One region of the Lacrimispora sphenoides JCM 1415 genome, then DNA from elsewhere that is predicted to be linked to it. Evidence: a T-box and tRNA genes for the amino acid it is inferred to sense, from the RefSeq annotation. Region 1 holds a T-box; the other regions hold tRNA genes.
What was found. A T-box is a leader RNA that pairs with one kind of tRNA and senses whether it is charged. The one in region 1 lies ahead of leuS (leucine--tRNA ligase), so its partner is inferred to be a tRNA-Leu.

Region 1 (7,925 bases):
GGGACTGGTAAAGCCAGAGCATTTTTCTTACGGAAATGTGGAATCTGCCAGAAAGGCCATGGCGGCTTTGGCTGATTACTGCGGCACCACGGCGGAAGATATTGCAAAGCAGATCATGGAAAAGGCTTATGCAAAGATTGAACCCGTCATACTGGAACTGGCGGAGAAATATAAGCTGGAAAAAGATCAGATCTCACTGGTCGGCGTAGGTGGAGGAGCTGCTTCCCTGATTATCTATTTTAGTGAAAAGATGGGCGTTAAATATTCCATACCGGAAAATGCAGAAGTCATTTCATCCATTGGTGTTGCTCTATCCATGGTGCGGGATGTGGTGGAGCGCATTATACCCACTCCATCTAAGGAAGATATCCGCGCCATTAAGAATGAGGCCTTAAACAAAGCCATTGAGTCCGGAGCGACCGCAGAATCAGTAGAAATCCACATTGAGATTGATCCGCAGACCTCCAAGGTAACGGCGATTGCAACCGGATCCACAGAGGTTAAAACAGCGGATCTTTTAAAGGAATGCGATGAAACGGAAGCCAGGCATCTGGCTGCCCAGGATATGCGGATTGCAGACAAGGAAACAAAGCTACTGGCAAGTTCGGATTACTTCTATATCTATGGGGAAAAGGTGGAGGACGACTCTCCCGGTGCCATACGTATCGTTGATAAAAAGGGCTTTATTAAGGTGCAGAGAGGAAGAGGTATGTGCCGGAAGGTAAGAGCGGCAGATTATCTGGAAGCGTTAAAACAGCTTTGGGATGATATGGCTGTTTACCAGACGGACCTGATTATAAGGCCGGATTATTACATTTGTATGGGTGCCCGGGTCACGGATTTTGCTGCCCAGGATTTTGAACAGCTGGAACTCCTGATCGATCTGGAGGTATCATCTTTGGAGCCTGATGAAGAAATTATGATTGTCGGAGCCAACGTAAAACAGAATTAAATGTATGGAGACGGATATGTCGGAGATGAAATTGCGGGAAATGGCAGAAAGCCTTGCACAGGTGGATGATCTGTCCTGGGGAATGTATGCATTCTCCAGGGACATCCTGCGAGACAAGGTCAGCGAATCGGAAAAAAAGAGGATGATTGAACAGGCGATCCGCTGCGGATATGAAATGGCAGATAAGGTTATGAGCAGTCTGGGAACCTGGGATCCCTGGGAACTGGCAGAGAAATTAAAACTTAGCGTGGAGTACGCGGACAGTGGGCAGATAGCTGACAGGGTGTTATTTGCTCTTTTTACCCCTCCGGACAAGATACAGATTATGAAGGAACCCATAGAGCTTGCGGCGAAAAATGGCCTGTTTGAAGGTCTGTTTCCGGTGGAACAGATTGAAAGGCTGATCCTGGGGCATGAGATTTTTCATTTTCTTGAGGAACAGGAAGAGGGAATCTATACCAGAAGGGAAAAAGTGATTCTGTGGAAATTGTTCGGTTACAAGAGTAAATCAACCGTCAGAGCATTATCTGAGATTGCCGGCATGTATTTTTCAAAGAAAATAAATGGATTTCTTTATTCACCATTTGCTCTTGATATTCTTTTGTATTATAATTATAATTCAAACGAAGCCCTGAAGATGTACAGGGAAGTATTAAGTTATTAACAGGAGGCATTCATGGGCGTCATAGAAAACAACCAGGAAGATACCATTTATGATGTATTGAGATCCGATATACTGGATTTGAAGCTGCGCCCTGGAATGATATTCAGCATCAAGGACATCAGCGAGTCCTATGAGGTTGGAAGAACTCCGGTCAGGGACGCATTAATCAGCCTTTCCAAGGAGGGGCTCATTACATTTCTTCCCCAGCGCGGAACCATGATATCTAAGATTGATTATGATAAGGTACGCAATGAGCGGTTTCTTAGGATTTGTGTGGAAGAAAATGTGATGCTGGAATTTATGGCGGTATGCAATTTAAAGGCGATCACCGCATTGGAGATGTCTTTGGACAGACAGGAGCAGCTTAAAAAAACAAAAGATATCCGGGCATTCCGGGCAGAGGATATGTATTTTCATTCCATCTTTTACGAAGGAGCCAACAAGGGATACTGCAATGATATTCTGGCGGCAAACTCCGGCCATTACAGAAGAATCCAGATGCTGGCGATGGCAGACTCCGGAATTGAACCCGGGGTTGTAAAGCAGCATAGAGAAATGGTGGATGCCATCCTTGCAAAGGATTCTGAACAGCTTCATGGAGTATTAAACCATCATCTGAACCGTCTGATCAGCAAGGAACGGCCTCTGGTATCCAAATATCCGGAATTGTTTGATCGTGAAAATAAAGAAATTAGAAGAGAACCGGATGAGCTGGGCATTGACTTTCTGGTGGACACAAAACTGAAATATCATGCATAGCCGGTAGGAGGGGGGCTTTGAATAATTGCGCTTTTTTCTGATCTGTGATAAACTGATACCAACTGGCAGGAGGTATGAGAATAGTGGAAGACAGAAGAAATGCATGGAAGGCGTTTACAAGAGTGGGGATCGGATATGGAGCATTCCTTCTTGTAACGATTGTTATACAGCTTGGGGTAGGAGTCATTGCTCTTTTACTATCCCGGTTTGGCATGAATATAACCTTTGGAAACTGGTATATGGTATTTGTTTCCCTGTCGAATTACCTTGTGGGAGGAGTCGTTGCCTGGCTGATAATAAAGGATATGCCGGTTTTATATAGACCCGTGGCAAGAAAAGCCGGGGCAGGAATGCTGGTTTCCGGATTCCTGGTCTGTATGAGTACCCTGTTTTTTGGAAATCTTATGGGTCAGAGCCTTATGAGTATAGTTTGTGCTTTGTTGGGAAAGCCTATGGTCAACCCGGTAGAGGAAGTGATGAAGGGCTTAAGCACCTGGTCAATTTTTGTCACCATGGTGGTAATGGCCCCGATTTGTGAAGAAATCCTGTTTCGTAAGATCTTAATTGACCGGATCCGTCTTTATGGAGATAAGGCGGCGATTTTAGTATCCAGCGTTGTCTTTGGCTTAAGTCACGGAAACTTTTATCAGTTCTTTTATGCCTTTGGAATCGGTCTGGTGTTAGCCTATATTTATATTCAGACGGGGAAGCTTCGCTATACCATCATTTTTCATATGATCATTAATTTCCTCGGCTCTGTTGTGGCTCTTCATATAGGAGACGATCCGCAGCTTGCCGTAGCCTACTCCATTTTTATGCTTGGAGCGGTAATTGCCGGAACTGTTTTGTTTTTTATCAATCAAAAAAAGTTAGTATTACATCCCGGACTTATGGAGACATGGGGCAAAGGGGCATTTAAAATACTATTTTTAAATCTTGGAATGATCTTGTTTTTTCTTGTTTCGGCTGTGACCTTTATCATTTCGTCCAGTTAATGAAATAGAAAGACAATCGATAGAAAATCTGGGTTTCTTAAAATCCGGTTGACACAATTCGTCAATTATGTTAAATTTGTAGTTAGCAAAAATACTGTGATTAGGAGTAGTAAACTGTCTGAAACATACAGAGAGCCGGCGGGTGGTGGAAGCCGGTTGGGAATGACAGCCGAACTCGCCTTTGAGTAGCGTGCTGAAGGAAGCTTTGCTTTCTGTGTAGGCATTGCCGGTGTCCTGACCGTTACAGCGGGCGGATATGTTTTTCATATCCAGTGAGAGCATACGAAACTTGTATGAAATAGAGTGGTACCACGCGGTAGATCCTGCGTCTCTATGGCCGTATGAACGGTCTGAGGCGCTTTTTTTATACGTTCATACGGATTTGTTTTATCTGCAGACATTTGATACAGGGAAAAGCCCTGTCGTAAAAGGAGGAAATTTTGTTATGGCAGCATCATACAACCACAGTGCCATTGAGAAAAAATGGCGGGAAAACTGGGCAAAGAGCCCCATCAATGTTGATGATGGAAAGAAGCAGAAGTATTACTGTCTGGATATGTTTCCATATCCATCAGGAAGCGGTCTTCATGTAGGCCACTGGAGAGGCTATGTAATTTCTGATGTTTGGAGCCGGTATCAGATTTTAAAGGGTCACTATGTGATTCACCCCATGGGCTGGGATGCGTTCGGCCTGCCGGCGGAGAATTACGCCATCAAAATGGGAGTCCATCCAGCAAAATCCACGGCAGAAAACGTGGCGAACATTAAGCGTCAGATTAATGAGATCGCTGCCGTATATGACTGGGATATGGAGGTCAATACCACGGATCCCGGATTTTATAAATGGACCCAGTGGATTTTTGTTCAGATGTTTAAAAAGGGCCTGGCCTATGAGAAGGAATTCCCCATCAACTGGTGCCCATCCTGTAAGACAGGACTTGCAAACGAAGAAGTGGTTAACGGCTGCTGCGAGCGCTGCGGAACCGGTGTTACAAAGAAGAACTTAAGACAGTGGATGTTAAAAATCACCGCTTACGCAGACCGTTTGTTAAACGATCTGGATAAGCTTGACTGGCCGGAAAAGGTCAAGAAGATGCAGTCTGAATGGATCGGCAAATCCTATGGAGCTGAGGTTGATTTTAAGGTAGACGGAAAAGAGGAGAACATCACAGTTTATACTACCAGACCTGATACCTTATACGGAGCCACCTTTATGGTACTTGCGCCGGAGCACGCCCTTGCGGCAGGCCTTGCTTCTCCGGAAAATAAAGAAGCGGTTGAGAAGTATATCTACGATGCATCCATGAAGTCAAACGTGGACCGTCTTCAGGATAAAGAAAAGACCGGTGTATTTACCGGCAGCTATGCAGTAAATCCCATAAGCGGTGCCAAGGTACCCATCTGGCTTTCCGATTATGTGCTTGCTGACTACGGTACCGGTGCTATCATGTGCGTACCTGCCCATGATGACAGGGATTTTGAGTTTGCGAAGAAGTTCAGCATTCCCATTGTCCAGGTTATTTCAAAGGACGGCGAGGAAATCGAAAATATGACCGAAGCCTATACCGATGCCAGCGGAACGATGATCAATTCCGGCGAGTGGAACGGTATGGAGTCCTCTGTCCTTAAAAAAGAAGCTCCGGCTATGATCGAGAAACGGGGTCTTGGAAAGAAAACCGTAAACTTTAAGCTGCGTGACTGGGTATTCTCCAGACAGCGTTACTGGGGAGAGCCTATTCCCATTATTCATTGTCCGCACTGCGGTAATGTTCCGGTTCCGGAGGACCAGCTTCCTCTCACCCTTCCGGAGGTGGAAAGCTACCAGCCTACCGGTACGGGAGAATCTCCGCTGGCAGATATTGATGAATGGGTGAATACTACCTGTCCGGTATGCGGCGCTCCTGCTAAGAGAGAGACCAACACCATGCCTCAGTGGGCCGGATCTTCCTGGTATTTCCTTCGCTATGTTGACAGTCATAATGATAATGAACTGGTATCCAAGGAGAAAGCGAAAAAATACCTTCCGGTTGATATGTATATCGGTGGTGTGGAGCATGCTGTCCTTCACCTTCTGTATTCCCGTTTTTACACCAAGTTCTTAAACGACATCGGTGTAGTTGATTTTGATGAGCCCTTTACCAAGCTGTTTAATCAGGGCATGATCAACGGAAAGAATGGAATCAAAATGAGCAAGTCAAAGGGAAATGTGGTATCTCCTGATGATTTGGTGCGGGACTATGGCTGTGATGCTCTCCGTATGTATGAACTCTTCGTTGGGCCGCCGGAATTGGATGCAGAGTGGGATGACAGGGGAATCGAAGGCGTCAGCCGTTTCTTGCACCGCTTCTGGAATCTGGTAGCGGATAGCAGCAATAAGGATGTAGAAGCCACAAGAGAAATGCTTCGTCTGCGCAACAAGCTGATCTTTGATATTGAACAGCGTTTCAATCAGTTTAACTTAAATACGGTAATTTCCGGATTTATGGAATATAACAATAAGTTGATCGACATGGCCAAGAAGACCGGCGGCATTGACAAAGAAACCTTGAAAGCCTTTGTTGTATTAGTTGCTCCTTTTGCTCCGCATATCGGTGAGGAGCTGTGGCAGCAGCTTGGCGGCGAGACTTCCGTATTCCATGCACAGTGGCCGGAATGTGATGAAGAGGCCATGAAGGATGACGAGATCGAAGTTGCAGTTCAGGTGAACGGAAAAACCCGTGCAGTGGTAAAACTTCCTGCAGACGTATCAAAGGAAGATGCCATTGAAGCAGGCAAGGCTTTGATCCCGGATAAGATAACCGGAACCATTGTTAAGGAAATCTATGTTCCTGGGAGGATTGTAAATATCGTGTGCAAATAAAACCGTCTTTATAGGCGGAAAACCTTTAAAATAAGGACATTATAGGCTATTGAAAAATGGCTTATAATGTCCTTATTTAGTGTTGAAATAATGTATGTAAAAATCCCCGCCCATGTAGTTAATAGGGCGATATGGGCATTCCGGAGCGTCATAGATGCAGTGTAAAGGTACACTTTAAACATGTGTTTCATTATAAGTTTAAAGCAAATCATAGGAGACTCTAAGTGGAACTGATGCTTTAAATCGTGTTTTAATTACTAAAAAGTACAAAATTTTACAGGATTCTGCAACTTTCCGGTCTCTTATTTCGTCTAATATATAAATACATATGTTAGGAATAAATGTTAAATGATTTTTAGTAGCTTGGAGTTTATATTTCAATTTCTGCCGATATTTCTGCTTCTTTATTATGTATGCCCGGACAGAGCAAAAAATTTCTGCCTACTTGCAGGAAGCCTGTTTTTTTATTTTTATGGAGTTGCGGAGCATCCGGCCTATATGGTGCTTTTGCTGTTATCTGTCTGCGTCAATTACTGCGTTGGCAGGAAAATGAAACGATACAAATCTCGCTTAAGACGCAGGAAATGGTTTCGCTTAGGAATCGCCTACAACCTGTTTTGGCTGATTCTGTTTAAATATTCAGGATTTTTGATTGAACAGATCAGCTTATTACTACAAGATGGAGGACTGGAGAAAGCGTCCGTTCCTATCCTTCACCCGGCTCTTCCGCTGGGAATCAGCTTTTATACTTTCCAGGCCATTTCTTATCTGGCCGATGTTTATCGGAGGGATGTGGCACCGGAAAAATCATTTCTGGACTTTGCCCTGTATATGACCATGTTTCCTCAGCTCATATCCGGACCGATTGTAACCTATACTTCTCTTAGGGAGTTAATTAAAAAGCGTGTCCATACGATGGAACAAGTGGAAGCAGGACTTCGGGAATTTACAATTGGACTGGGATTGAAGGTGCTGCTTTCAAACCAGATAGGCGGACTGTGGAGCCAAATTGGTGCAGTAGGATATGAGAGTATTTCAACGCCACTTGCGTGGATGGGACTGGCAGCTTTCAGCCTACGGCTGTATTTTGATTTCTATGGCTATTCCCTGATGGCCAGGGGTCTGGGGATGATGTTGGGATTTCCTCTTCCTGATAATTTCAACCATCCCTATATGGCTCTGACCATGACAGATTTTTGGCGCAGATGGCACATGACTCTGGGCGGCTGGTTTCGGAATTATGTATATATTCCGCTGGGCGGAAACCGTGAGGGATTCTTAAAAACCTTTCGAAACATGCTTGTCGTATGGCTCCTGACCGGACTGTGGCATGGAACAAGCCCCAACTTTCTCTTATGGGGATTTGTACTGTTTACGCTTATATCATTGGAGAAGCTGGGACTGGGAAAACTGCTGGAACGCTGGGGCGTTGTGGGACATGTGTATATGCTGTTTGCAATTCCTCTTACATGGATGTTATTTGCAATAACGGATTTTTCACAGTTGGGAATTTATATTCAACGGCTATTTCCTTTTCTGTCGCCTGGCGGGAAATATACATATTTTGCCGGAGATTTCCTGAAATACGGAAGGAGCTATGGATTGTCCTTATGTGCTGGTCTCATTTTCATGACTGGTCTTCCGCGAAGGCTGTATGACAGAAAACGGGAAGGCCTATGTACGGCAATCGCCCTT
Region 2 (7,925 bases), 1.3 Mb from region 1:
GTTCCTCCTAATATCTACGCATTTCACCGCTACACTAGGAATTCCACTTACCTCTCCTGCACTCTAGCACCACAGTTTCCAAAGCAGTCCCGGGGTTGAGCCCCGGGCTTTCACTCCAGACTTGCAGTGCCGTCTACGCTCCCTTTACACCCAGTAAATCCGGATAACGCTTGCCCCCTACGTATTACCGCGGCTGCTGGCACGTAGTTAGCCGGGGCTTCTTAGTCAGGTACCGTCATTTTCTTCCCTGCTGATAGAGCTTTACATACCGAAATACTTCTTCACTCACGCGGCGTCGCTGGATCAGGGTTTCCCCCATTGTCCAATATTCCCCACTGCTGCCTCCCGTAGGAGTTTGGGCCGTGTCTCAGTCCCAATGTGGCCGGTCACCCTCTCAGGTCGGCTACTGATCGTCGGCTTGGTGGGCCGTTACCTCACCAACTACCTAATCAGACGCGGGTCCATCTCATACCACCGGAGTTTTTCACACCGTACCATGCGGCACTGTGTGCTTATGCGGTATTAGCAGTCGTTTCCGACTGTTATCCCCCTGTATGAGGCAGGTTACCCACGCGTTACTCACCCGTCCGCCGCTAAGTCAATTCAAAATCCGTCCGAAAACTTCATTTAAATCGCTTCGCTCGACTTGCATGTGTTAAGCACGCCGCCAGCGTTCATCCTGAGCCAGGATCGAACTCTCAAATTAAATGGTGTTCAATCCGGGGTCAAAATCAACTAACTAGCTAATTTATTTCCCGTTTTACTTGTTGTTTGGTTCGTATACAATTGCTTGTATTCGTTCTGAAATTTTCTCATTCAAAGCCATCAAACATGACTTGTTTTATTAGAATTTTCAGGGTTTTACATACTGTTCAATCTTCTGTTTTCAAAGTGCTTTATTTCGTGTCGCTGTCTCAGCAGCAACTTTTATAGGATATCATAACGGGTTGTTTTTGTCAACCTTTTTTTATTTTTCTTCAAAACTTTTTCATCGCTCATCGATGTGTTTTAGAAGAAGTTTTTGCCGCCGTTTTCAGCGGCGAGTTATATCATACCAAAGCATCTGACAAAAGTCAACAATTATTTTGTATTTTTTTCAAATTAATATTCCAGAACATTGAATGGTAAAATCGGCATATTATATTCTATCGTACTGACCATTGTTTCCCTTCTATATTACATAGATTTAATGCCTGTATATTTGTCTTTGAATTTTCTTATTACCTATTATATAAATCACCTTCAGCATTACCTGCACCTTTAATCTGTTATTTTGAGTGGATCTCTTATAACAGCCATCTTGAATTGACTATCAAAAATTCAAGAGATTGCGCCTACATTATCCCTCTTAAATTTTTCCACAGTCTTAGCAATAATGAAAGTTCTTTGAGTATCCGATAAACATCTAAGCTCGTTGACGCAAACTTATAGCTATAAGAGGAATCCTATAAGAACCTTCATACCTTTATATCGGCCCTTATAATAAAAAGTATTTTCTCAAGCACCATTACTGTTCTTCCTATATAAATAAGTTACTGACAATGAATTGGTACGCGTCGCAATCATACTCCATGATTTTGACTCCTATCAACGTGATTTCTATATTACTGTTCTATTTATTATGAGAGTGGAACGCTCTTGGATATCTAATGGAATTTTTGCAGGAGCTTTTATTTGATATTTCCCATGGGAAAATGTCTCCTTTTTCTTGACAATTTGTCACTCAAATGGTATCATCTATGTTGTCGTCAGCGGGTATGGCGGAATTGGCAGACGCGCCAGATTTAGGTTCTGGTGGGAGACCGTGCAGGTTCAAGTCCTGTTACCCGCATTGATCGAAAACCCTAGTGTTTACAAGAATTTCTTGCAAACACTAGGGTTTTTGCATATCAGGCTTGAAAGTTTTTTACTTTATAAGGCACTCATATACCCATAAATGCAACACGATTTCACACATAAAGAAGTTAGAAATGATATAATTCAATAAAGGGCGGGTATCTGGAATTCCAGACCTGCCTTTTAATTTACTAAATAATTAAAACGGTTTGAGCAGTATTACAATCTGTAGAAAAACATATGGGAGTATTGGGGATCGGGACTAATGTAAAAAACATGGTAAAATATGTCTGAATGATAGAACAAATTTTATCCTTCTTCATATTCTAATTTATAGTAAAATAATTGGAGTAATATAATGACAAATTATCCCCCTCCTTATGGAGCACCTACTTCTCCTCCTCCAAGAGTACCACCCAGAAAACCAAGAAATTCATATATGATTGATTGCATGTTCAAATATACGTATGTATGGCCACAGTTAGGTGATGAGTTTTGGTATTATCCAATTAGTTTACAGTACGGTGCAGTGTTAGGATACCGCTGGACAGGAAGAAGCTGGACTTTCTTTGGTTTTGATCCGGATTTGATTGATGAAGTAGCATGCGTTCCGGTACCTACACTTTATTAGTTATAATAGGGAAGATGGATACAGCCCATTTCATGCAGTAAAATAAAAAGGCATCAGGATAAGTAAATCTTGATGCCTTAATTTCTCTTCTATATTCAACAGTTTCCTGCTGACCTCCCCTGCACCGGCCGTATTATTTACTTTCGTAAGGTGCCATGGTAGAATAAGCATACAAAGGTTTCTATCATTTATATCAAACGAGGTAAGTTGCCATGCGCAGTGAAAAGGAAATGTTTGAATTGATTTTGAGAGTTGCACAAGCTGATGAACGCATCAGAGCAGCATACATGAATGGTTCCCGAGCAAATCCCCTTATTGAAAAGGATATTTATCAGGATTATGACATTGTTTTTGTGGTTTCTGAGACACAATCATTTTTGTCGGATAAAACGTGGATAAAGGTCTTTGGAGAAGTTGCCGTCATGCAGGAACCGGATTCTAATGACTTTGGCTGGGGCAAAGACTGCGACTTTACCAAATCATATGGCTGGCTCATCTTATATAAAGACGGGAATCGAATTGATCTGCATATTATGACCAAAGAAAAGGCCATTGAGAATTATCTTTCCGACAGCCTTACAGTGCCTTTGCTGGACAAGGATCATATCTTGCCTCAAATACCTCAGGCAAGTGATACTGGCTACTGGATTAAAATTCCCACGAAACAAATGTATGACGGATGCTGCAATGAGTTTTGGTGGTGTTTAAACAACGTTGCAAAAGGAATTAAAAGAAATCAGATTCCATATGCGATGAGAATGTATATGGAGATTGTACACATTCAGCTTGATATAATGGTGGAATGGTACATCGGCATGAATCATGGATTTTCTGTTTCAACGGGAATGTGGGGGAAATATTATAAAAAATACCTGCCTTCAGAGCTGTATGATAAATATTTGAAGACCTACTCTGACGGCAGTCCTGAAAATCTTTGGAATGCTGTTTTCTCAGCCTGCGATCTGTTTCGTTTTCTTGCACTGCAAGTTTCCGGCCATTTGGGTTACACCTACTTCGTGCAAGACGATGAAAATATGATCAAATATATCACTTCAATAAAAAATGCTGACATTAATCAATCGGAGATCTAATCCAGGATTGTTTTCCAGGCTTGCTCAGAAAAAGCCTGAAAACACATTTTTATCTGTTCTGCATTGCTCTTTTCCGTTGCAAGTGGCGGCAATTCTTCCAATGAGAAATAACGGCTGTCCGTGGTTTCATTATTTGCTTTAAATGAACCTCCAATAACGGAACACTGTATAAAAATTTTACAAATTTTGTAGGCATAGATTGGAAGATTATGTTTTTCTCTGTCCTGCACGGCAATAACCTTTTCAACCTCGACATCAAGGCCTGCTTCTTCCCTGACTTCTTTTATTATATTTTCTTTTACTGATAAATCTACATCGACCCAGCCTCCAGGCAGTGACCATCTCCCATCGGCTTCTTTAACCAGAAGAATCCTGTTGTTCTTAAAAATGGCGGCCCTGGTATCGATCTTGGGGGTTTGGTATCCTGTTTCACCGCAAAATAAATCTTTGACCTTTTCGACAGGCATTTCTGATTGTCTGCTGATTATTTCAGCCGAAATCTCCCGGATCCTTTCAAATCGTTCCTGGTCAAAGCAATCCTTCGTATAATGTAGTCCGGCCTGTGCGATTGCCTGCAATTCAACCGCCCATTCAAGCCATTTTTTATCCTCCATAATGCTTTCCTTCCTCACTCCATACTAAGTAGTATATTATCTCACATCTCCATAACTATCAAGATTATCTTTCAAAATTGCGGTTACGGACGGCAGGCAAAAGAAAAAATGAAGCAATCAAAGTTAATTTAGAAAGGAGAGGCAATTTGGATACCAGAACAATCATGATATTTCCAGAATTTCATAACATGGATGTGATTCATTTCTATAGGAAACAATACGATCCATTATCTGCTCTTGTTAAACCGCATATTACTTTAGTTTTTCCCTTTCAAAGCAATATGAGTAATGATAGATTGAACAAGCACTTAAGCGATAAGCTTATGAATATCAAACCTTTTGAAATTACTCTGAATGGAGTTACAAAGCAGCCTGGTGAATTAGGGAATTATTTGTTTTTAAATATTATAGAAGGAAAGGAACATATTCATGAAATCCATGAACTACTCTATTCCGGTCTATTAAAGGAGTATAAAAAAGGATACCCTTATACTCCTCATTTAACTCTTGGAAATTTAGACTCCTTAGAAAAACTGGAAATGGCCTATTTAGATGCTTCTAAATGCAATGAAACATTTAAAGCTGTAATAAACACAATTTCAGTTGAAGTGATAGGTGCATCGGGAGAGTCAATGATAATAAGCGAGCACAGACTGCCGGAATGAAGGCGGTATAGCCTTCCGGTCGATCCATTTCTCATATTTTTTCATCTTCTGCCATATTATTTAACATGCATATCGGCCCGGCAGTGCTGCCGGGACATCCCTATTTTAGACAGCCACTACTGTCAGCAACGGCAAGGAGACTTAACTGTGAAAAAAATTTTGGATAACAATTATTTTGATTTAATTATTACAAATCCAATTACTTCAGCCACCAGCGATGATAACATTACCTATCTGAACAACCGGCATTCCTTACTGCATATCCCGGCTGCCGACGTAACTCTTTGTGATATGGTAAAATATCCAGTCCACACCTTTCCCGGAATATTTACGCTCACATCTACGGTCAGCCTTGAACAGTCCGGCGTAGGAACGGTTCAGCGGAATCCTGCCTTAGCCCTGTTTGGAAAGGGCGTAATCATTGTAGTCATTGATACGGGTGTTGAATACCAGCATCCTGCCTTCCGCAACAGTGACGGCTCGACACGTATTCTCTCCATATGGGACCAGACCCAACAGGAAGGAACCCCTCCTGAGACTTTTACCTTTGGTACGGAATACAGCCAGGAGACAATCAATACCGCATTAAATTCTGATGATCCCCTATCTGTTGTACCATCTACAGATACAAACGGGCACGGAACGTCTATTGCAAGCGTTATTGCCGGCACTCCCAACTTACTGGAATCCTTTAGTGGTATAGTCCCTCAATCTGATCTGGTGATCGTAAAGCTTAAGGAAGCAAAAGAAAATCTAAAAAAATTTTATTTTATACCTGATGATGCTTTATGCTTCCAGGAATCGGATCTTATTCTTGGCTTCCGTTATTCCCTTACCATATCAGAAAAGTATAACCGTCCTGTGGTCACCTGCTTCGCCGTAGGAAGCAGCCTGGGAGGTCATGACGGGAGAGGCGCTCTAAGCGGTTACTTAAATGACCTGGCACTGCAGCCCAGTATCGGCATATCCGTCTCTGCCGGTAACGAGGGAAACAGTCAAAGACATTATTTTAATTCTACCCAATTAGAGCCTTATTACAATGATTTTGAATTAAGAATAGGGGAAAAAGATAAAATGTTTGCTATGGAAATCTGGTCAAGTTCCCTTGGACGGCTTTCCATTGATATTTCCTCACCAAACAGGGAATCCACCCAGCAGGTATATCCTTCCCTCGGCGATTGCAGAGTATTTAACTTTGTATTCACCCCTACTACCATTTATGTCAACAATTATCTTTTTGAAGAGGAAACCGGAGACCAGATGATCCTGGTTCGTTTTCAAAACACCACTCCCGGAGTCTGGCGCATCCGGGTCAGAAGCATTGAAAATGAACCTTTGTCCTTTCATGCCTGGCTCCCTTCAAATGGTCTCATATCCAACCAGACCTTTTTTCTTAATTCCTCTCCGGATACCACCATCACTTCACCCGGAAACGGCAGGCGCCAGCTGACTGTGACTGCCTATAATCAGATGAACAACTCAATTCTTGGTGAATCAAGCAGAGGTTATACAAGAGTTGGCCTTATTAAACCGGATATTGCCGCTCCTGGTTATCAGCTTACCTGTGCGGTTCCTGGAAATAGGTATGGCTCTATTACTGGAACAGGGGCTGCTGCAGCCCACGTGGCCGGCATCATTTCCATGGCCTTTGAGTGGGCCATTGTCAAGGAACATTACAAAACAATGAATGGAGTCGATGTCAGCCGCCTGATGATGAGGGGGGCAATGCGCGCAAGCTCATACACCTATCCAAATAACGTATGGGGATACGGCCAGGTGAATGTGAACAATATGTTCATGCAGCTTACCAGTATTTAACCTCATCAAGCAGAATCGGGGATTGAGAATATCCGATTGACTGGAATGGAGAACAATTAGAGTCAAAAAAACAGAATTTCAGTTATATGTCCGGAACATTATATAAAAGGTGCTTTACAACTGTTATATAATTTTCTGGGAGGTGATCATATGAGACACTGGAATAAAAAACTTGAAAAAACCTTGGAGGAAGAATTCAACCGGTTAGAGGCCGCCAGCAGGGATGTAATCCCCCCTTCTGCCCCTCCCGGAGAATTTGAAAACATCATGGCCGAAATGGAACGCAGAGGGATTGAACCCAGGATCAGAAAAGAATTAAGAAATCGGAAATAGGCGGGCTGGGTTTTTGAAAACCCGCCATTTTTGATCTATGCGTCATATGATAAGGGCCCGGGAAAATCCCAGACCCCTTTCCCAATTTAGAAACTATCCTTAACCCCTTCCATCAGGTAGAACCGCCTGATTTAATTGATGCTTTTTTCCTCAAACGTTCCTACCAAAAAAACCTCCAGGCCGCCGGAGAAAACTCGATCCAGCCTAAAGGTTTTGATCTTAAATTGATGTCAGCTGCCTGAACATATTTGCCACATCCAGCTGTCCGTATCCCCATATATTGTTGGGATAAATATTCTCAGGGTCCCGTCTTGCCCCGCGAATTAACAAGCGGTTGACCTGATATCCGGTAACGGAAGTATAGTTTCCCTTATTGTAGGCCCATTCCATACTCATGGCTGCGACCCCAGCCGCATGGGCAGCCGCAGCTCCGGTACCGGTCGCATTTCCATATCGAAAGTCAGGAAGTGCACAGGGAAGCTGGTAGCCTGGAGCACCCAAATCAGGTTTTACAAGCCCCAGTCTGGTATATCCTCTGCTTGATTCACTCAATATATTTCCATTCAGCTGATTATAGGCCGTAACTGTCAGGGGATGTATGGCATCTCCCTGGGCGGTTATGGTTGTATCAGGATTGGAGTTTAAGAAAAAGGTCTCATTTGATATGAGATTACCGGAGGGCAGCCAGGCATGATAGGAAAAACCTTCATTTTCAGTGCTGCCTACCCTGATACTCCAGATTCCGGCAACTACATTTTGAAAACGCACCAGAATCAGCTGATCTCCGGTTTCCTCTTCAAAAATAATATTGTTCACCCAGACAATGCTGTCCAAGGATTGAAATACAATTTTTTTGCAATCTGAAAAGGAAGGATAAATAATCTGTGAGGACTCCCAGGTTGGAGCGGTGATCTCTATAAAAAGCCTGGAAGGCATG
Region 3 (7,925 bases), 310 kb from region 1:
GAACATTTTTATGCCAATTTCCGGGTCATGCTGGAAGCGGGCTATTTAAAAGTGGCAGAGGTGTCCTGGGGAAAAAAGAAGCAGCAGGATGAAGGAAATGGTGAAGCGCCTTCAGAGGACAACGGACAAGAGGAGAACAACCAGGAATCCTCTCAGAATCAAATGGATAACCCCGCATTCGTTGCCATGCTTGGCACCCTGAAAAAGGGAATGAAGCTTCCTCTTAAAAAGCTGACGATTAAGGAGGGAGAGACCTCCCCTCCCAAGCGTTATACATCCGGTTCCATGATCTTAGCCATGGAAAACGCCGGACAGCTTATAGAAGATGAAGAGCTCCGAGCCCAGATAAAGGGAAGCGGAATAGGAACCAGTGCTACCCGGGCTGAGATTTTAAAAAAGCTGTGCAATATCAAGTATCTTTCCTTAAACAGCAAGACCCAGGTAATTGTTCCCACTCTTTTGGGAGAGATGATTTTCGACGTAGTCAATGCTTCCATCAGACAGCTTCTTAATCCGGAATTGACGGCAAGCTGGGAAAAAGGGCTGACTTACGTAGCCGAGGGGTCTATAACCCCGGATGAATATATGCAGAAGCTGGAGAATTTTGTTGCCGGGCGGACCGCAGGAGTTTTAAGACTCAACAATCATTACGATCTGCATGGTGTATTTGATGCTGCGGCAGCTAATTATAAAAAACAAAAATAGGAGATTATAAAATGAAAAAAGAAGATATGACAAACCAGGACTTATTTGATACTACCCATACGATAGCAAAATTATTATTTGAACAGACTACTTACCCATGGGAAATCATCCCGAAAATCAGTGAATTCATCGTTTCCCTGGGAGAGCGCCTTCCAAAGGATGAGTTTGTTCACGTGGGAAAAGCGGTATGGATCCATAAATCCATCAATCTTCCGCCAACAGCATGTATGGGTGAGCATGTAATCATCTGTAAGGGTGCACAGATCCGTCATTGCGCATTTATCAGAGGCAACGCCATCATTGGAGAAGGTGCTGTAATAGGAAACTCTTCTGAAATTAAGAACTCCATTCTTTTTGATGGTGTACAGGTTCCTCATTATAACTATGTAGGAGATTCCATCTTAGGCTATAAGTCTCATATGGGTGCTTCTTCTTTGGCTTCCAACGTAAAATCTGATAAGTCTTTGGTTACGGTTCATGCAGAAGACGGGGATATTGAGACCGGTCTTAAGAAATTCGGTGCGATCATAGGTGATTTCACAGAAGTTGGCTGTGGTGCAGTCTTGAATCCAGGTACCGTAATCGGGCCAAAATCCAATATTTATCCTCTTTCCTGCGTCAGAGGCTGTGTAGATGCTAACTCCATCTATAAGAATCAGGGTGAAATCGTAGAGAAAAAAATGATTGAGGAATAAGGAACAGTATAATGGATAAACAACACACTGCGGCGAAAAACGGAACCTTTGGTTCGCGGATCGGATTTATTCTCGCCTCTGTTGGCTCTGCGGTAGGTATGGGAAACATTTGGATGTTTCCCTACCGCCTGGGCCAGTATGGGGGAGCCGCTTTTTTACTGGTGTATTTTGGCTTTGTTTTTTTGTTTGGCATGGTCGGTCTTTCCGGTGAGTTTGCCTTTGGAAGGCTGACCGGGACAGGCCCTATTGGTTCCTACGACTATGCCATGAAGACCAGAGGAAAAAAAGGAGGCGCCTTTATTGGAGCAATTCCCTTAATCGGGTCTTTTGGCATTGCCATTGGCTATGCCATCATTGTAGGCTGGGTTCTTAAGTACCTGTTCGGGGCTTTAAGCGGCGTGATGATGAATACGGATGCAACGGTATACTTTTCCAGCATGACAGGAAAATTTGGCAGCGTGCCCTGGCATTTCCTTGTGGTAGTCCTTACTGTGGCTGTTCTCGCAGGTGGGGTATTAAAAGGGATTGAAAAAGTGAATGCGATCATGATGCCGTCTTTTTTTATCCTGTTTGCGATCATTGCGGTCCGGGTCTTTTTTCTTCCAGGCGCTTTGGCAGGCTATGAATATCTGCTGGTTCCCAGATGGGAGTACTTACTGAAACCGGAAACCTGGGTGATGGCCATGGGACAGGCATTCTTTTCCTTATCCATTACAGGCTCCGGAATGGTCATTTACGGCAGTTATCTGGATAAAAAAGAAGATATACCAAAGGCAGCCGTCACCACTGCATTACTTGACACGGTTGCTGCGCTTTTGGCTGGTTTTGCAATCATTCCGGCGGTATTTGCTTTCCAGATGGACCCTGCAAGCGGCCCGCCTCTTATGTTCATCACAGTACCAAAGGTCTTTTCCATGATTCCGGCAGGAAGATGGGTGGCAGTGCTGTTTTTCCTTTCCGTATTGTTTGCAGGGGTGACTTCTCTGGTAAACATGCTTGAGGTGTGCTCAGAGGCTGTACAGACCCACTTGCACTTTTCACGTAAGAAGGCTATTTTTTTGGTAGGGGCAGCGGTGTTTATTCCAGGACTCTTCATAGAATACGAGCCTTATATGGGATTCTTTATGGATCTGATTACAATATACGTAGTTCCATTTGGCGCCGTTTTATGCTCTATTATGATTTACTGGGTCTTAAAAGACGGAAAGATCATGGAAGAATTAAACAGGGGAAGGAAGAAGCCTTTAGGGGCGGCTTATCTTTTTACTGCAAAATACATCTATGTTTTTCTTGCTGCGTTAGTGTTCGCACTTAGCATCCTATATAAAGGAATCGGATAAAATATAGTCAAAAAGAAACGCACTTTGAAGCGGCAGGATATGCCGGATCAAGGTGCGTTTTTAAGTGGTCTTTAGTTGTCTGCTATTTTGTACCGAAGATTCTGTCTCCTGCATCTCCCAGACCAGGACAGATATAGGCGTTATCATTTAACTGGCGGTCCAGATGTCCGATGTAGATCTGAATGTCCGGATGTGCCTCACGGAGTCTCTTTAAGCCTTCCGGAGCTGCGATAATAGCCATGAATTTGATGTTTCTTCCGCCATGCTGTTTGATGAAATCTACAGCGGCTACTGCGGAACCGCCTGTTGCCAGCATAGGATCTGTCACAACAATGGTTCTCTGCTCGATTGGGCTTGGCAGCTTACAATAGTATTCGTGAGGCTCATGGGTAACTTCATCCCGGTACAGGCCGATGTGGCCTACTTTTGCAGAGGGAACCAAAGCCAGGATTCCGTTGACCATACCCAGTCCTGCACGAAGGATAGGAACGACAGCCATTTTTTTACCGGCAATCATAGGAGTCATGCAGGTCTCAATAGGAGTTTCCACCTCTACATCCTGTAAGGGGAGATCTCTTAAGGCCTCAAATCCCATCAGCATTGCAATTTCTTCGATGAGGGCACGGAACTCATTGGTGCCTGTCCTCTTATCTCTTAAAATAGAGATCTTGTGCTGAATAAGCGGGTGAGTAAAAACGGTTACATTGTCCATTGAAAAGTCCATAATTGTTTTAAATCCTTTCTTTATTCTCTTAGAGTATCAGGGTTTCCGGTAATATGAGGTTCATGAGAACAACGATTATGACTGCTAGAAACAGACCTTAGCTGTTTCTTGTAATAGAGTCTGCTATAACATTAAGTTCTCCAAGCTGTGCGAATCCAGGTTCGAATATCAGAATCAGTCCAACGATGGTCTGGCCCTCAGGGCGAAAATAATTCCACCCTGTACTAAAGGTACGTTTCCTGGGATCACGGTTCCTTCCGGCCGGATAACTGCGGTGGCAGCGGCCAGAAAAGTAAAGGAGGAACCAAGAAATACAGGAACTCTAAATTTAGTACAGCAGTGGAATATTAAGTTGCCGTCGCTTGCTGAAAATAATGCCAACGATAGATTGTGACCTGTCATTTAGGGTATGCACGGTTGCAACGAAGATGACGAACATATGTCTGATACTGAGCAGATAATCTCGGGTTGTCAGTTTTGCGTTGTTACTCATTTTTCTACCCCATTTCTTTTTATTTTCCGTACTATTCTAACAGAGAAAGAGGTAAAAGGCAACTATTTTTCCTATTTTGTCTCAGGAGTATATTTTATCAGCGCAAAATCACCCAGGCTATGAGGCACCGGAATGGAAATAATTATGGTACCGCTATCTTCATAGCTAAAGGATTCCGGAAAGACAGGAGTGTTGCCTGAGGATGCTGATTCCAAGGGAAAATCCGCTTTTTGGAACATTTTGGCATATGTCTCCATGCCGATTTGAACAAAATAAGGAATTAAGGCTTTTGCAAGTTCAGGAGATGCATCATAGAGCTGACAGTCATCAGAACGGATGTATTCAGCCAGCGCATTGGGATCTGCATAATCCGTGAGTCTTATATCCTTAGCCAGAGACATATCAACCGTGTTAGTAAAAAACACATTGACCGGATGCGCAGCTCCATCCCCGGAAAAGAGTCCGGTGTATATAACTGTGACGCGCTTCCTGTCTACGGAGTTTACCTTGGCTGTAAGGGACAGGCTGTCCTTTTCTACATTGACGGAATAGGCTTTTAATATCTCTAAAGCATTGCTTTTTAACAGGTCGTTTATTTTTTCTTCCATGGCCCCATCTACCAATCCGGAGACAGCCGGATACTGAATGGAAACATTTCCATCCTTATAGGTGTGGAGGGCAGCGGTGATGCCGGCGGCGGCAGAGGTGTTCTTGCCCGATTCCTTTTGCTGAGCCTGGGTATCCGGGTTTTCGATCTTTACAGGTTCCGGTGCTTCTGTGGCAGAGGACATGGATTCTCCTGTTACAGCAGTGGTAGTGGCTGGCACGTCGGTTTTAACATAATTCTTTTGTCCGCAGCCGCTTAAAATCAGGGTGCAGCCGATGAAAAGGGCTGGGATAACAGTATTTCGTTTCATAGGATTACCTCCCTTCATTTTTGCTGATTTTTTTACAGTATATCACAAATATTGCAGTTGCGCCCGTGAATTTCCCCGAATTAAGAAAAAGTATAGGAAAATTTGGAAGTAAGGTATTGCAGAAAATGCCGTAAGATACGAAGATGTACAAGCCGCAGAATAGAGAAAAGGCCCTGGAAAACTGAATGTTTCAGCTTTCCAGAGCCTTGCTCCCTGCCAAGGGTGTAGTGCCGGCAGTGGGACTTGAACCCACACGATGTTGCCATCAACGGATTTTGAGTCCGCCTCGTCTGCCATTCCGACATGCCGGCCTTTCCTTACAACGCTCATTATTTTATCATAGGATTTTCCATTTGGCAAGTGTTTTTTTGCGATTATTAAATTGAAAATGAGCAAAATATATTGTATGATAGACAAAAGATATAATTAAGGAGGTGTCTGGACCATGACATGTAAGGAAGCAGAACGTCTGGTTATGCCATACATCAATGATGAACTGACAGATGAAGAGCTGTGTGAATTTCTGGAACATATGGAATCCTGCCCGGATTGCCGGGAGGAACTGGAAATATACTTTACTGTGGACGTGGGAATCAGGCAGCTGGATTCCGAAACGGGGAATTATAATATAAAAGGAGCACTGGAGGCCGCCATAGAACAGTCCAGACAAAGGCTTCAGGTGATACAGTGTATTAAAATTGCCAGGTATGCGGTGGCTACGGTAAGTGTAATGGCACTGTTTTTTACGGTCCTTCTGCAATGCCGGATCTGGCTGCAGTGGGGCTTAGTATGATGGAAGAAAGTGCCCAATGAGTATACCTAGTATACCTTTATGCCCCAATAGCATGGGCAGGAAAGAGGAAATACCCTGCGGGTATACCTTAATGCCCAAAAAAATGGGCAGGAAAGAGGAAACATGAGCAGAAAAAATATCGTTTTAGTAGATGGAAGCAGTATGCTAAGGAACGCCTTTTATGGTCTTCCTTCCAATGGGGCGAGAGGGATTCAAAGCCTGATCGTGAAGCTTTTAGAGGCAAAAGAAGCGGATTATGTGGCAGTGGCCTTTGATTCCGAAACAGAAGGCAGCCATAAAGAAATATATAAAAATACGGCGGTAAACGAAGGCCTTTTAAAGGAGGAAGAGTGCTTAAGGGAGGCGCTGCTTTCCCTGGATATTCCTGTTTTGGATAAGGACGGATATACTTCCGCTGATATTCTGGCCTCATTGGCAAAAAGGTGTCAGGAAGAGGAAGGGGAAGTCCTGCTTATGACTGGGGAGCGAAAGCTTTTACAGGCAGTGGAAGAACATGTGACCCTTAAAATACCGGTTGTAAGAGAAGAAGGTCTGGAGTTTAAGTCCTATTCCATAGAGCTCGTAAGGGAAGAATTTGGCCTGGAGCCGGAGTCCCTGGCCGGAGTTTTTGCGCTTTCCGGAGCATGGGGGATTGGTGAGAAAACTGCCTGTCAGTTGATCAGGGAGTACCATAATGTAGAAAATATTTATAACCACATAGAAGAGATAGGGTCTCAGAGAATCCGGGAGGCACTTACCGGGAATCAGGAAGAGATAAAGCGGAATGCAGAACTTGGTGCCCTTCGCAGGGATTGTGATATCAGCCTGGACTACACAAAAACTCCCCAGCAGGCAGAGATTCAGAAAATTATTGATATGGATTTTGTTCCGGCCGTTTTCCCTGGAGAAGATGAGGAACCTTCCCTGGAATCTGGCTTTCATGCTGTTACAGACCTTTCAGAAGCTGAAACCATATTTTTAAAGTGCAAAGAGGGTTGCCGGTTGGGGCTGCAGCTGGTCATTGAGGACAAGGCTGTGTCAGCTCTGTCTCTTTGCCTCAGTGAGACAGAGTGTTACTGCTTTATTCCCCAGGGGACTCTTACGCCGCAATATCTGGCAGAGAAAGCAGAGGAAGCCTGTAAAAGAGCGGGGCAGACAACGGTTTTTCACTTAAAGAGCCAGCTGGCGTTTTTAAAGCTTACGCCGGAGCAACCGGTGTTTGATGCAGGAGTTGCCGGATATCTGTTAAACCCGTTAAAGGATTCCTACGAATACAATGATCTGGCGGAGGATTATCTGGATCTCTCCATTCCATCTAAAACAGAGCTTTTAGGAAAAAGCTCCTTTAAACGTGCGCTGGAGGGGGATAAGGAAAAAGCCGTTACCTGCATCTGCTATATGTCCTATGTCGCTTTAAAAAGCCATGACCTGCTTCGTGAATCATTGGAACAGGCGGGCATGGATAAGCTGTATTATGAGATCGAAATGCCTTTGATCTACAGCCTGTTTCATATGGAAGAAGCAGGAATCCGCGTGGAAAGGGAACGCCTGAAGGAATATGGTGACCGTTTAAAGGTCCGCATCACAGAGCTTGAGCAAAAGATATATGAAGAAACGGGAGAAACCTTTAATATCAATTCTCCTAAGCAGTTAGGAGAGGTTCTCTTTGACCATATGAAGATTCCGGGAGGGAAAAAGACCAAAACCGGTTATTCAACGGCAGCGGATGTATTGGAAAAGCTGGCACCTGACTGGCCTGTGGTCAACCTGATTCTGGATTACAGACAGCTGACGAAATTAAATTCCACCTACGCAGACGGGCTGGCAGCTTACATTGGGCCGGATGAGCGGATTCACGGAACCTTTAACCAAACCATTACAGCCACGGGAAGAATCAGCAGTACAGAACCTAACTTGCAGAACATTCCGGTCCGCATGGAGCTTGGAAGGGAAATCCGGAAGGTTTTCGTTCCTCAGGAGGGATGCCAGTTTGTTGATGCGGATTATTCTCAGATTGAGCTGAGAGTACTGGCCCATATGTCAGGGGACCAGCGTCTTATTGATGCTTACCGGCAGGCAGAGGATATCCATGCCATCACGGCTTCCCAGGTGTTTCATGTTCCGTTAAATGAGGTGACGCCTCTTCAGAGAAGGAACGCAAAGGCTGTAAACTTTGGCATTGTATATGGAATCAGCTCCTTTGGACTAAGCGAGGGCTTAAGCATCACCAGAAAAGAGGCTTCGGAATACATTAGTAA
Region 4 (7,925 bases), 880 kb from region 1:
ACCCTGCCTGACAGATATACGTTTTCGATGGGAAACATCATGCAGATCATCTGCAGTATATTAACAATTCCTTCAGAAAGTTTGTCTGCGGTCATTTTTTTACCGGCATGTTCGACGAAGGGGGTCATATCCGCTTTCTTTCCCTCCGTCATATCAAGAAACGTTCCATTGGAGGTTATGGAAACAAAGATTTTTTTCCCAATCTCAATGTGTGCACTGTTCGGACTCTCTTCTTTTTTCATGATTTGCCGGAAGGAATAAACCTGAGAATATTCTTCCATGACAGGCACTTTAAACTGGGTTTTCACCGCCTCACAGAATGATATGCTGGCCGAAGATAATGAGGTGGAATACATAACATTAAAATCACTTGGACTCATATCTTCCTGGAACAAAAGCCCGATTCCTGCCAGTTTCCCATTGCAAAAATTCTCCGCATCCTCCCTTATGCAAAGGGCGACCTTTTCAAGCAGTTCATTGCCGGTAATGTAATAATCGGATATCAGAACGCTATGTTTTTTTTCCAGCGCCAGATCTAAAAAATGTAAAACGGCTCTTCTCCAGCCGATTTCCAAAATTGCGATATATCCTTTGCTGTTATTGACCGATAATTCAATTCTTTTTCTGCCGCCTGTGGATGTGGCTACACCATTTTCCACGATCCAGCCTTTTTCTATTAATTCCGATGTCAGAGATGAAACCGTACTCGGCGAAAGCCCTATGATCTCGGATAATTCTGTACGGGAAACCGTTTCCTTTTCTAAAATTACATTCATGATCAATCGCAAATTTTCCCGTTTCATGTCCTGTAAACCGCTTTTTTTCATATTTGTACAACGCCTTCCTTCTTTTTTCGGTCTCCGAAATAAGTTCTGTTTTAAAAATATATCAATTGTAACAAATTGTCAATCGAATCTTACCTATCTCTTTTATTTTAAGCAAAGTGCACGAATTTGTATTTTCAAATTTGTCAAAATCCTCCAATACTTTGTGGCCATCAGCCGAATTTCATCTTTTCAAAATGTTTTCTATATTTATATCTTTTTGTGCATTTTTTGACAACATGCTTCATATATTCTATATAAGGCCTATTTCTATTTTCATAGCACTTATGGGAGAAAGTGAAAATGAACGGAGAAACTTTTTTAGACCGCATTCCTTGCGGCATACTGAAGCTTAAAATTGATGAAGATCTTACCATTCTTTACTCCAATCAGGCGATTAAAGCATTATTTCAAGAGCCTGCTTCGCTTCAGGACATGGTGTGTGAATCAGAATATCCGGAGCTGCTGGCGGAAATTCACAGCCACCTGACAGGCGAAGCCGCCCGTTTTGAACTGGAATTCAAAGCAAAAATACAAAAAAACTGCATCTGGTGTTCCTTACAATTGAATTATATCCCTGAGGAGGAACTATTGTACTGTGCAATCTCCGATATCACATGTATGAAAAAATTCCAGGAACACTTACGGATCCGTGAAGAACAATACCGGCTGGCAAGCCGGCATTCCGGCTGCCTTGTAAGCATCTATGACATCCCTTCCAGAACCCTTTCCCCCTCGCCTGAATTTTCCAGAACTTTCCCTTTTCCCTACACCCAGCCGCTCTCCCCAGAATTCCTTATCGAAAACGGCATTGTGCACAAGGAAAGCGTCACCGATTTTCTGGAATTTTATGATAACATGGAAAAGGGGATACCCGAGGGAAAATGCATCACACGCTTAAAAATATGTTCCGGAGATTATCATTGGTTTTCTTCGCAATACTCACTGGTGTGTACTGAGGAGCAAAAACCTCTCAGGGGAATCATATCCTACCAGGATATTACGGATCAATATGAAAAAGAACTGGCTTATCAAAAGTGGATGGAATACATGCGTGAACAGAAAAAGGACTGTATCGGCTATTACGAATATAATTTAAAATTCGATTTATTTGAAGAAATCATTGGAGAAATGACTCAGACCATGCCGGATTATGTTTCTAATTCTTTTTCCAGCATTATGACCTACATAGCAGAGAATCACATTTTTGAAGAAGACCGGGAGATGTTTCTAAAATTCTTCAATAAAAATCAATTGCTCTACCACTACTATCGGGGGAACCGGTCCTTACGGCTGGAACACCGGCGTATACGCCCTGATTCCACCGTCTACTGGGGGCTTGGCATGGTGCAGATTGTTTCCGATCCTTATACCGATACGATCAAGGCATTTATTCTTATTAAGGATATTGATGCATCCAAACGGGAGGCCTTAAATCTTCAGGAGCTTTCCAAACAGGATTCCCTGACCGGTTTGCTAAACAGAGCAACTGCCATACATGCAATCCGCAATACATTAAAAAACAGCCAGGGGCATCACATCCTTATTATGCTGGATATTGACCGTTTCAAGCAACTGAATGATAATTACGGCCATCAGTTTGGGGATAAGGCCCTCCACCGTGCCGCTTCAAGACTTAAATCCGCTTTAAGGCGTGATGACATCTTCGGACGGCTGGGAGGCGATGAGTTCATCATATTATTAAAAGATGTGGCTTACAGCATGGATTTGTACGCTCGTCTGGAAAATTTATGCAGTCTCATTGGCAGCGCTCTGGAACCGGAAGCACATATTTCCGGCAGTCTGGGAACAGCCGCCTATCCGGAAGATGGAACTATATTTGAGGAATTATATGAAAAGGCCGACATTGCTCTTTATCACGCAAAGAAACACGGCCGCAGCCAGTATGCGGTTTATGAACCTGGCATGAGCATGGCAAAATTATAAACAAGGTGCTGCAGATCAAAATTATTGATCTAGCAGCACCCTTTTTTAACCTCATCAAATAAGCATCAAAGTGGATTGTGAATATCTGATCCTTCGGCTTCTGACCTGATCATGCAAAAAATGTCCTGTGGAATTCTCCACAGGACATTAAGTATAGCTATGCAGAAGAAGGGACTTGAACCCTCAAGGTATTGCTACCACACGGACCTGAACCGTGCGCGTCTGCCAATTCCGCCACTTCTGCGTTTCAATTGTTCGAATTGGTAATTCAATTCGTACAATTATAATACTATACTTTCAGCAAATAATCAAGTACTTTTTTATTTTCTTTTTGACAAAGAATATTCCAATGAAAATGGCAGTTCTTAATATTCCCTGGTTTTGATAACTGTCTCCGCATCCGACTGATCATACACCTTTTCTTCTGTTATAATCCGAAGAGGCATTTCCTTTCCTGCAATCATGTCCCGGATCGCCTTCATAAGCGGGGGACCTAAAAGCGGACTGCATTCCACCGCGCAGTTCAGCTTGCCGTCTATCATTGCCTGAAACGCTTCTTTCGTCGCATCCACGGAAACAATCGTTATATCCTGCCCCGGCTTCAATCCATGTGCCTCCAATGCTTTAATCGCTCCAAGGGCCATATCGTCGTTGTGGGAATAGATAATATCCACATCCCAGGTGTGACTTTTTATGTATTCCTCAACGACCTGTTTTCCTCCTTCGAAAGTAAAATCACCATAATCCGTATATACAATCTGATACTGGGGATTCTCCTCTAATATTTCGAAAAACCCCTTCTTTCTCTCTTCCGTAGGCGTCGCGCCTTCACTTCCCTGAAGCTCCAATATATGAACAATCCCATGCTCCGGTTTTACATGTTCCTTTAGCCAGCGCATGGCTCTTCGCCCTTCCTCTAAAAAATCAGCACCAATATACGTGATCGTTAAATCATCTCCCGCCTCAATTCTGCGGTCGGACATTACTACAGGAATATTGGCTTCCTTTGCCTCTTTCAGTACCGCATCCCATCCGGTCTCGACCACCGGAGAAACTACGATTACATCTACCTTCTCCTTAATAAACCTCCGGATCGCTTCAATCTGCTTTTTTTGAGACTGGTCTGCGCTGTCAAAAAGAAGTTCCATATTAAACTCCCTGGCTGCTTCCTGAATCGAGCGGGTATTGGCAAGCCTCCACTGGCTCTCCTGTCCCACCTGGGAATATCCTACGGTAATTCTCCTGCCATCGTCGATACTTTCTCTGTCAAGAGCAGCCAGATACTCACCGGCATTTTTAGGATAGATCGTATGACTTCTTAATATAACCTGCTTGGGAACACCACTCTCCTTCCGAAGAATATTAATGGCATATTGCACAGCCTCTTTCCCACCTGTAGGGCAGGAAATCGTTGCTGCAAGCTTTCCTTTTCTCACCAGATCTACCCCTTCGTTCTCTCCGGTAAAGCCGTCGCACCCGATGACCTTTATCTTCTCGGCAAGGTTCCTGTCTTTTAGTGCCTCGTATGCACCAAAGGCTACTGAATCATTGTTGGAAAATATCAGGGAAACACCTTTTAGTTCCGCCTGCATGGCAAAAACTGCATCATAGGCCGGATCCTTCATATCATTTTTTAAATCACAGACAGTCTTTTCTATATCAGGATAATCCCTGATCACAGAATCAAATCCATCGCTTCGCTCCTCGCTCTGAAGGGAACCGGCCGTAGCACGAAGTTCCAGAATCTTCCCCTTTCCGTTTTCAAGCAGCTGGGCAGCACATTCTCCGCCTTGCTTCCCGATTAAATTATTGTCCGGACCGATAAACAGATTATAATCAAAGCCTTCCACGCTTCGGTCCATAACAATCACAGGAACTCCCTCCTGATACACATCTCCGACTTTCTTTGTCAGACGGCTGGAATCACAGGGAGAAATGATTAATAGGTCAATGCCAAAATCCAGAAGCCTGTCAACATCCTTTTCCTGCTTCTCCACGCTGGAGGTGGCGTCTGCCGTTACAATCCTGATATTGGGATACTTTCCCGCTTCCTCCTGGATCTCATTTATCAGGGCAACCCGCCATGCTTCCCGCATGTTTGCCTGAGAAACACCGATCACATACTCCACATCACTTTTATAAACCGTCTGGGTAATTGCCCCGTTATAAATACGGTATCCCAAAAACACAAATACCGATACCAGTAATACCATTAGTAATTTCGTTCTTTTTTCCATTTTATCCTTTTTCAAGATCATTCTGAACTTCTTTCGGAATCCGTATGACAATACGCGTCCCCTGCCCCTCTTTGCTTTCCACCAATACCTGAAACTGCTCTCCGTACCGGATGCGCAGCCTCTCCTTAATATAAAACAAACCAAAGCTTCTGTTTCTGCCGGCTTCTCCCGGTTCATTTAGCAATCTGGATAATTCCCAGACCTTTTCTTCTTCCATACCCTTTCCGTCATCCCAGACTTCCAGGCTCACCCAATCATCTTCCATTCGTCCGGTGATCTTTAAATGCCCGTCTCCGTTTTTCATCTTAACCCCATGGTAAATGGAGTTTTCCACCAGCGGCTGCAGGATCATTTTCGGCAAAATCACTTCCATGCAGTCTTCTTCTGCCTGAATTTCATACTGTACCTTAGGCCCGTAACGAATTTTCTGTATGTAGAGATAATTGGAAATATATCGGATTTCTTCTTCAATGGTAATATAGTCTTTGCCCTTGCTTAAGCTGATTCGAAAAACATTGGTAAGAGCATCCACAAGATGAACAATGTCATATGCAGAATGCTCCCTGGCCATCCAGCCTATGGTGTCCAGAGTATTGTATAAGAAATGCGGCTTAAACTGTTCCTGAACTGCCTTTAGCTGTGCTTTCCGTTTGTTCTCCTGTTCTTTATAAACCTCCTCCATCAGTTCTTGTATTCGCTCAAGCATCTGATTGAACCGGCGGCCAAGTTCACTGACCTCATCCAGATAATTGCCTTCAAACCGAACGGATAAATTTCCTTTTTCCGTCTCCTTCATTAAGTTGCGGAGCCTGACAATCGGTTTTGTAACCGTTTCTGAAATTTTTACCGCTACAATAAATACCGTGAGAATTGTCAAGACCAAAACCCAGCCAAACATAATCAGCATGGTATTGATTCCGCCCATGATTTCACGGTAGGATGAGACACTGACAGTTTTCCAGCCGGTATAGGCGGATTTCTGATAGCTGATCTGATACTTTTCCCCATTGGTAACCGCGGTTACAGGCTCTTCTTCATTCCAAAGCCATTCCGGGCGGATGCGGTAGACAATTTTATTGGTAGGCGCATATACTAAATGATTCTGCTCATCCAGGACGAATACAAATCCATTTTCACCGATGTTCGCATCCTGGATGGCAGAGGAAATAATTTCATGCTTTACATCAAACAGCAATACGCCCACTCTCTCCCCTGTCTCCGGGTCTATAACAGCTTTCATTACCGAAAATACATCATCAATGCTGTATGCGGCCTCCGTAACAATATTCCTTCCGGTAACATTGCTGATGATCTGCATTTCACCTGGAGATGCCGCTGCTTTTTCATACCAGACTTCCTTGATAAACGGGTCCCGGGAGATTCTGGACATCCCGGTTCCCACATACATATCATGCTCCGTAGCAAATAAGATGCCCGCAATTTCATCATGAGTTTCCGCCACTGTCTCAAAGCTGTTTTTCAGCGCTGCTTCATACTCGTTCCAGCGGTCATCCTCAGCGGATGGGATCTTATTCAGATGCATTGGCTCAATAATCTTGATCAGCATATTCGCAGTCTTTTCAATACTGCTTATGTAGATATCCGTTGTATGCTGAACCTGACCTACCAGCAGAGACGTATGCTGGGTCACATTACGCTCCGCCTCTCTGGTTGAGCTGATAATCCCCAATAGCCCCACAAAGCAAAAAGGAATGAGCGCAATAAAAATATGAGAATTGATCATTTTATCACGAATTTTCATATCCATGAATCTTTTCTTCCAATATTTCATTGCTCTCACTCCTATTTTCATAACATATCCCAGCTTCATCCAGTATACCGAAGTTAACGGACTCTTACAACAGCATTATGCGTTATTATTCGTTCTTCCCTTTTGATTTTTCTGTGCGGATCGCAATGATTCTCTGGATTACGATAAAGAAACAAAGAAGCGCCGCAATGGTAACTTTCGTCCACCAGGTATTTAAATTCTGATAGGTAACGATTGTCTGGATAATCCCCTCTATCATGACTCCGACTACCGTACCCGCTACAGTTCCTACGCCTCCGGTCAGCAGGGTCCCGCCGATTACAGCGGATGAAAGTGCATCCAGTTCAAGACCCAGATTTTGGAGCCCGAATCCAGCCAGAGTATAAAAACTGAACACGATTCCTCCGAGAGCGGCGCAAAAGCTGCTGATTCCGTATGCCGCAATTTTCGTTCTTGCAACATTTAATCCCATGAGGCTTGCGGACGTTTCGCCGCCTCCCAGTGCGTATAAACACCTGCCAAACTTTGTATATCTCAGGGTATAGACTGCAGCCGCAAAAACAATCAAAAGGATAAATACATAGTAATAAATTTTCCCGTTCCACGCTTTTGCTTCTCCCATGTGAACCGCCACCTTACCAAGAGCCATGGTCTTAAAAAACGGATCACTGATGGGAATGGAGCGTTCACTGATTACAACGCAAAGCCCCCGCATTAAAAACTGGCCTGCCAAAGTCACAATGAACGGCTGAAGCTTAAAATAATGAATCAAAGCCCCTTGGGTACAGCCTACGATGATTCCCGCAAGAAGCATCAGAAGGATCACCAGAAATGACGGAACTCCCCGTTCCAGCAGGTACGCAGAGCCTACACCGGTAAATGCAATGGTAGAGGCAATGGAGATATCGATCCCTCCGCTTATTAGCACAAAGGTAGCTCCGATTGCCGCTATCATTAAGTATGCGTTGTCATTAAAGAGGTTTAAAAAGGTTGATAAAGATAAAAAGTTATTGTACTTTACAGAACCAAACAGAAACATCAGGACAAACAGCACAACGGTGATAACCAGTGAAATATTATTGATCTGAACCTTTTTACTTTTTCCCGTCTGCTCCATCAGTTACCAACCACCTTTCTGTTTATCAT

Region 2: it has a tRNA-Leu gene. The T-box ahead of leuS (leucine--tRNA ligase) is inferred to sense a tRNA for this amino acid. The anticodon was not compared.
Region 3: it has a tRNA-Leu gene. The T-box ahead of leuS (leucine--tRNA ligase) is inferred to sense a tRNA for this amino acid. The anticodon was not compared.
Region 4: it has a tRNA-Leu gene. The T-box ahead of leuS (leucine--tRNA ligase) is inferred to sense a tRNA for this amino acid. The anticodon was not compared.

What each region holds. Positions count from the first base shown of each region.
Region 1 covers NZ_LT630003.1:1,175,712-1,183,636, forward strand. The annotation lists gene BMX69_RS05255 (hydantoinase/oxoprolinase family protein) at 1-952, shown strand, start outside; gene BMX69_RS05260 (hypothetical protein) at 969-1,616, shown strand; gene BMX69_RS05265 (GntR family transcriptional regulator) at 1,629-2,375, shown strand; gene BMX69_RS05270 (CPBP family intramembrane glutamic endopeptidase) at 2,459-3,370, shown strand; T-box leader at 3,458-3,706, shown strand; gene leuS (leucine--tRNA ligase) at 3,816-6,230, shown strand; gene BMX69_RS05280 (MBOAT family O-acyltransferase) at 6,579-7,925, shown strand, end outside.
Region 2 covers NZ_LT630003.1:5,185,555-5,193,479, reverse strand. The annotation lists rRNA gene BMX69_RS23475 (16S ribosomal RNA) at 1-706, opposite strand, end outside; tRNA gene BMX69_RS23470 (tRNA-Leu) at 1,752-1,831, shown strand; gene BMX69_RS23460 (aminoglycoside 6-adenylyltransferase) at 2,680-3,558, shown strand; gene BMX69_RS23455 (NUDIX hydrolase N-terminal domain-containing protein) at 3,555-4,172, opposite strand; gene BMX69_RS23450 (2'-5' RNA ligase family protein) at 4,319-4,837, shown strand; gene BMX69_RS23445 (S8 family peptidase) at 4,985-6,655, shown strand; gene BMX69_RS23440 (hypothetical protein) at 6,806-6,988, shown strand; gene BMX69_RS23435 (S8 family peptidase) at 7,208-7,925, opposite strand, start outside.
Region 3 covers NZ_LT630003.1:1,484,303-1,492,227, forward strand. The annotation lists gene BMX69_RS06570 (DNA topoisomerase) at 1-705, shown strand, start outside; gene BMX69_RS06575 (LbetaH domain-containing protein) at 717-1,400, shown strand; gene BMX69_RS06580 (sodium-dependent transporter) at 1,412-2,740, shown strand; gene upp (uracil phosphoribosyltransferase) at 2,823-3,452, opposite strand; gene BMX69_RS06590 (polysaccharide deacetylase family protein) at 4,029-4,874, opposite strand; tRNA gene BMX69_RS06595 (tRNA-Leu) at 5,103-5,185, opposite strand; gene BMX69_RS06600 (anti-sigma factor family protein) at 5,320-5,667, shown strand; gene polA (DNA polymerase I) at 5,791-7,925, shown strand, end outside.
Region 4 covers NZ_LT630003.1:2,051,563-2,059,487, forward strand. The annotation lists gene BMX69_RS09205 (winged helix-turn-helix transcriptional regulator) at 1-827, opposite strand, end outside; gene BMX69_RS09210 (sensor domain-containing diguanylate cyclase) at 1,128-2,771, shown strand; tRNA gene BMX69_RS09215 (tRNA-Leu) at 2,932-3,015, opposite strand; gene BMX69_RS09220 (substrate-binding domain-containing protein) at 3,137-5,008, opposite strand; gene BMX69_RS09225 (cache domain-containing sensor histidine kinase) at 5,010-6,800, opposite strand; gene BMX69_RS09230 (ABC transporter permease subunit) at 6,886-7,896, opposite strand; gene BMX69_RS09235 (ABC transporter permease) at 7,896-7,925, opposite strand, start outside.